Regions from separate parts of the Paenibacillus sp. FSL P4-0184 genome, predicted to be linked through region 1. Evidence: riboswitches for the same ligand, from Rfam matches in the RefSeq annotation. Region 1 holds a riboswitch; the other holds the start of a gene.

Region 1 (3,173 bases):
TAGGAAATCACGAATCTGCTCATTCGCATTACGGGATTGTTCGGAAAGCTTGCGTACTTCTCCGGCAACCACGGCAAAGCCGCGTCCATGTTCTCCTGCACGTGCTGCTTCGATCGAAGCATTGAGCGACAGCATTTGGATTTGCTTCGTAATTTCAGTAATGCTATGAACGACTTCTCCGATCATTACTGAACGTTCATTCATAACTTGTAATTGCTCCAGCGACTGCAGGGAGGCACGTTCAACATGGCGCATTTGCAGAACGGCACTTTGGGCAATCTCATTACCGCCAATCGCTTCAGCGGAAGCTTCACTGATCTGCTCAGTGACTTCGGTGGCTGCTGAAGCAATATGCTGAATACCGAAATTGATTTCTTCCATAGCTTTTGAATTATCTAGAGCGCTGCTCGCGATGGTCGTACTACCTTTGCCAATTTCTACAACAGATGTACTAGAGTGGTCTGCCATTTCATTTAGGACCTCAACACGTTCTCTTAAAGAATTGGAATCGGTGACCACAGTATTTGAGGTGACGAGTACATGTCCAATCATTTCTTTTAGGCGCACGGTCATCGCTTGGAAGCTTCTGGACAGTTGAGCTACCTCATCACTGCCCTTAACCGTTAATTCCTCTGTGAAATCTCCCTCTGCAAGACGGGCACTGTAAGCTGCAAGCTTTGAGATAGGACGAGTAATCCGCATACTCATAAACCAGGCACCAGTTGAGCCTATGATCAGCGTTAGCAGAGTGATCCCGGCGCTGGTCCACAGAATACTGTCTGTTTTTTCTTGAATAAAGCTTACATCACTGCTGATTCCGATAACCATCGTACTTCCGGGAATTCCGATATAAGCTGACTTATGTACACCATGCGAGTCCTTGTATGTATCGCTTAGTCCACTCTTTCCTTTAAGAGCTTGCTGCATTGCAGAGGTTACCTTAACAATTTCCTCCGGCTTTAATTTTGCATCATGATCTACGGACAGAACCTCAGCTTCCTTGCCTTTTAGATTGAGTAGAAAAATAGTCTCAACCCCATGCTGCTTTCTCTTATCCTGAAAATAGAATTCAAGATTGGTGGCTGCTTGTTCGTTCTTCTTTAGTGCTTGCTGAGCATGCATTGTATTTATATTCTTATATACGTCCTGAGCAGCTGCAGTTAGAATTTGATTGATTTGTGGCATGACATAGCTGTTGAAAATACTGGTGGATATAAAGTAGAAGCTGGTACTTAACAAAAGAGACGTGAGTAATAGAACTACAAATAATAAACGCGTAAATCTGCGACTGATCGACTGCTTGAAACGAAACATATTGTTCTCCCCCTTTTTATGGGCAGCGAAGCCCCATTTCTTTATATCCCTACCGACTGCTAGTGACTGGCAACCTGCAATATATTCCATAGTTATGTAATATATCAACTAAATGGATCGGGAATGAAGTGTTTGATACTATTCTATAGAATTAACCTCTGGATGAATAGTGAAAGTTTTAGTTTATATAGCATATTTTTCTGAAAAAGATGAATTATTACTGACACTTTTATTTTTAGTTAATAAAAATGGGTATAAATACCCATTTCATAAATTGTTTATTTTTATGGATTGTTTGACGACAGTGTGATAGAGTATTAATGTTTTGTTCCAAAACTTAATGTAAGCCGCGGTTCGTAACCATCCCGCGTAAACAAAACTAGGAGGAGTTTAAGCAATATGTTTAATTTGATGTGGGGAGTTTTATTTGTTATTGTCAATTTTGCTTTTTTTCTACTCTGTTACCGCCTGTTCGGCAAAAGTGGAATGTATGCCTGGGTAGGTATCGCTACTGTAATTGCAAACATTCAGGTAGCTAAGACGATTGCTATGCCATTTGATATCGTGATGACACTCGGAAATACGATGTATGTCACTTTATATATGACCAGCGATTTGCTTAATGAGAAGTATGGAAGAGCAGAAGCACGTAAAGCGGTTTGGTTTGGCTTCTTCACCTTGCTTATGACGACAGTCATTATGCAGATGGTACTAGTATTTAAGCCGCAAGAGACCGATATTGCTCAGTCTTCTTTGGAGACGATCTTTGGTCTGATGCCTCGACTAGCGTTGGGTAGTCTAACTGCTTACTTCATTAGTCAGTTCTTAGACGTTCGGTTGTACTCCTGGATTCGCAAATATTACAGCACCTCAAGTCAGTTGTGGATTCGTTCCAATGGCAGTACGATGGTTAGCTCCTTTGTGGATACACTAATCTTCTGCACCATTGCATTTGCTGGGTTGTATAACTGGAGTGTGTGGTTTGAAATTTTGCTTACAACGTATCTAGCGAAATTCTTACTAACCGCAGTAAGCACACCTATCTTATATATCGCCCGAACTTTTACTTTTGCTGAAGATGGAATACCATCATCCGCTCATAAGAAGGAATAAACAACAATACAGCCAGCGCGTACCGATCATAATCGATGCGCGCTGTTTGATTTTTCCAGTCGTAAGAGGGCTCAATCGTTCCATATAAATATGTACATAAAATTAATATAAAGCTAAAATAAGCTATCGTAGCCATTCTAATTGTATCCCGAGCGAAGAGAGTGTACATAATCGGTAGTCACAGAAATTACGAATAGGTGTGGTGAAGGATGAATCTAGTAGTTCCTATACTGCGTCATGCAGCAGAACAGCCCGACAGCATTGCCTTAACCCATGACCAAGCAACTCATACCTATGCAACATTAGTGCAAGCGATGCGGAGAATTGCCAATGGTCTACAGCAAAAGGGCCTTAAGCATGACAAAATCGCTATTTTATCTACGAATCGCATTGAATTTGTCGAGGTTTTCTTGGGGGCTATTTATGCAGGCTGTGTTCCCATTCCTTTAGATCCCAAGTGGAGTGCAAATGAACTGCGGGTTATTATAGAGCAGTGCCAGCCGACAATGATTTTTGCCGAGCCGGAAGCTGCAAAGAATTTGGTCTTCAAGGACCAAGCCATCCCAACGCTGACTTTTTCAAATGAACGAACAGGTTCCTATGATCAGTGGTTGAAGGCTCAGAAGCCAGAAGCTGAATTGGATGAGACGAACGAGTTATTATTTATCGGTTTTACTTCAGGCACAACTGGGCTACCCAAAGGATATATGCGTACCCATTTATCGTGGTTAAAGAGCTTTGAGGTA
Region 2 (3,173 bases), on a different contig from region 1:
TTGATATCGCTGAAGTCAATAACAAACCCTTCGTCTGAATGGCCTTCCGTAGCCTCTGGTTTGCCCTTAAGCACTACTTCGAGCTTATAAGTATGTCCATGGAGATTGCTGCATTTCCCTTTGTGACCAATTAATTGATGCGCCGCATCAAACGTAAATATTTTGCAGACTGAAACCTCGTTAAGCATTAAGATCCGGCCTCCATTTTCTCCGCCTCATATTGCTCAAGACCACGCTGACGCAACAGACAGGCTGGACAAGTACCGCAGCCACTGCCAATAATACCGTTGTAACAGGTCAATGTGTGTTCGCGAACATAATCAAAATAACCAAGTTCATCTGCCATCTTCCACGTTTCTTTTTTATCCAGCCACATCAATGGAGTGTGTATCGCAAACTCATAGTCCATAGATAAATTCAGCGTAACATTCAATGATTTCACAAATACATCACGGCAGTCCGGATACCCGCTAAAGTCCGTTTGGCAGACACCAGTGACGATATGGGAGTAACCCAATTGTTTAGCTAATATTGCGGAAAAAGATAAAAATAACAGATTCCGTCCGTCAACAAATGTACTAGGAAGCTCATCACCTTCGCCAGCAACGATATCAATATCCTGGCGGGTTAGTGCATTTGGTGCCAGCTGATTAAGCAGCCCAAGATCAAGGATATGCTGTTTTACATTAAACTTAGCTGCTATTTCTGTAGCAACTTCGATTTCAGCTGCATGACGCTGATTATAATTAAAGGTAACTACCTGCACTTCCTCAAACTGCTTCAATGCCCAAACCAGGCAAGTGGTGCTATCTTGTCCGCCGCTAAATACGACGAGTGCTTTTTTGTTCATCTTAATCTCTCCTTATCAACTTGTTGGGATTAGCGGTTATCCACTTTTTCCGGATAGAGGTCGTGATTCATTAAGCGGTGCTCCGCCATCGCCTCATACTTCGTACCCGGTCTTCCATAGTTGCAATAAGGATCAATAGATATGCCTCCACGCGGAGTGAACTTGCCCCATACCTCAATATATCGTGGGTCCATCAGTGAGATCAGATCATTCATAATAATGTTGACGCAGTCCTCATGAAAGTCACCGTGGTTACGGAAGCTAAACAGATACAGCTTTAATGATTTAGATTCCACCATTTTCTGTTCAGGAATATACGAAATATACAATGTGGCAAAATCCGGCTGACCTGTAACAGGACATAAGCTAGTAAACTCAGGGCAGTTGAATTTAACAAAATAATCACGCCCTGGATGCTTGTTATCAAACACCTCAAGAATAGCTGGATCATAACCAAACTTGTACTGCGTTCCCTGATTACCAAGTAAAGTGACTTCTTGCATTTCCTCTTTCAATCTTCCTTCTGACACGACAAAAAACCCCTCTCTTTTCCTTCGGCCTTGGCCGGTAATGGAAAGAAGAACGAGATTTCGAAAACTTTGCTCCACTAAGAAGAAACGGAAGCAACATCCGGGTTAAGGACTGCATCCGCTTATAAGATTTAAGATACTCTTAGTTTTTTATAGAGGGAGTTCGCGAACCTCTCCTGCACAATCCGTGCAGACTTCTTCTTCATGCATATTGCGTCTTGAACTATACCATGGTAATTTGCTTCTGACAAGTTCTACGCTTTGCCCGTCTTCCAAATCCAGAGCGAAAGTACCACAATCCACAAGAGCAAAAGCAGGCTTTCTAGGAGCAATACTCCTTCTCCATTTAGAATACTGTTCAAATTCTGAACGATTTCAATACTTGGCAGAATAACAAAGATCGGATAGGTCCATTCTGGAAGAGCGACGTACACAGAAGCTACTAAGAAAAAAACAACCATAAATGCGGAGCAGATGGCTGAACCATTTTTGGAGGAACTTACCTTTAAACCAATGATAATTCCAACTTGCACAAAGATAATTCCACCCAATAACATATACAATAAGGAAGGGAGTAAATCCATTGTCAAACCTTGATTTAGTACATAAATAATCAGCTGTGATAACAAAGAAAAAACAAGAACAGATCCAGCTTTCGCAGTAATAATCTGGCCTCTGCTTAGCGGAGTAATCAACAGTGCATCATAAGTCTTACTCTCCCGCTCCTCAATTAATCCTGGGCCGGTAATCATGATCCCAACCATCACTTGCGCAAATAATATCCATGTAGAAAGAAGCATGAAGTCCAAACCGCTCTTGTCCACTACAGTGATGATGATTTTAGCCATAAATATAGGCAAAATTATTAGAATTACAGTCGCAGGATTACGCAGTATATCCTTACTTTCATGTTTAAACAGCTTCCATATCTGATAACTCAACTTAGCTCACTTCCCGTCAGGGCAGCGAATACATCTGCCAGCGAAGCTTCTTTGCTGTGCATACTTAGAATTTGATTCGTAGACATTAACTGATAGATATGATCTTTAGTAGCTTCTTCTGCAATCGGCCAGGATTTCATAACCACTTTCCCATCCTGCTGATATATAACTTCAATTTCTGGTTTACCATAAATGGTCTTAAGTCTATGCGGTTCATCAAGTGCCACCAATGCACCAGCGTGCATGATGCCCACTCTATCGCTTAATGCCTCGGCTTCGTGCATATCATGCGTCGTTAGGACAATGGTTGTACCTTCTTCTTGAATTCTCTTGACGTGATTACGTATGAGTGAAGCTGAATTTGGATCTAACCCACTTGTAGGCTCATCTAAAAACAACACTTGAGGCTTATGTAATAATGCTCTGGCGATTAGAACACGCTGCTTCCAGCCTTTGGATAAGCTGCTTACTTTAGCTTTTTCCTTATCTAACAGCTGGAGGGTTTCCATGACTTCATTCACTCGATTTCCTGCTACCCTATACAGATCAGCGAACAGCTCCAGATTATTTCGAATAGAACTACGCATGTATAGGTTCGGAAGCTCGAAAACAACACCAATTTGAGCATGGATTTCTTTTTTATGACGTGAAATATTCATGCCATTAATTAAAATTTCTCCGCTTGTAGACTGAAGAAGCCCTGTCATCATGCGCATCGTTGTAGTTTTCCCTGCACCATTGGGACCTAGAAATCCAAAGACCTCACCTTTCTCCACAGTGAAAGTAATTCGATCAACTGCACACCTCTCCTGATAATATTTTGAGACCTCAGTTAGCTGAATCAATAACACT

What was found. A riboswitch is a leader RNA that binds a small molecule or an ion and turns the genes downstream of it on or off. The one in region 1 is predicted to bind preQ1.
Region 2: another riboswitch for preQ1. It lies ahead of queF (preQ(1) synthase); the one in region 1 lies ahead of MKY52_RS02935 (queuosine precursor transporter).

What each region holds. Positions count from the first base shown of each region.
Region 1 is NZ_JBBORN010000001.1:701,930-705,102, reverse strand. Features, by position in the region: gene MKY52_RS02940 (methyl-accepting chemotaxis protein) at 1-1,314, opposite strand, end outside; PreQ1 riboswitch class I at 1,658-1,703, shown strand; gene MKY52_RS02935 (queuosine precursor transporter) at 1,714-2,427, shown strand; gene MKY52_RS02930 (AMP-binding protein) at 2,637-3,173, shown strand, end outside.
Region 2 is NZ_JBBORN010000002.1:1,557,623-1,560,795, forward strand. Features, by position in the region: gene MKY52_RS28705 (6-pyruvoyl trahydropterin synthase family protein) at 1-188, opposite strand, end outside; gene queC (7-cyano-7-deazaguanine synthase QueC) at 188-850, opposite strand; gene queF (preQ(1) synthase) at 880-1,353, opposite strand; PreQ1 riboswitch class I at 1,517-1,560, opposite strand; gene MKY52_RS28720 (ABC transporter permease) at 1,635-2,321, opposite strand; gene MKY52_RS28725 (ABC transporter ATP-binding protein) at 2,318-3,166, opposite strand.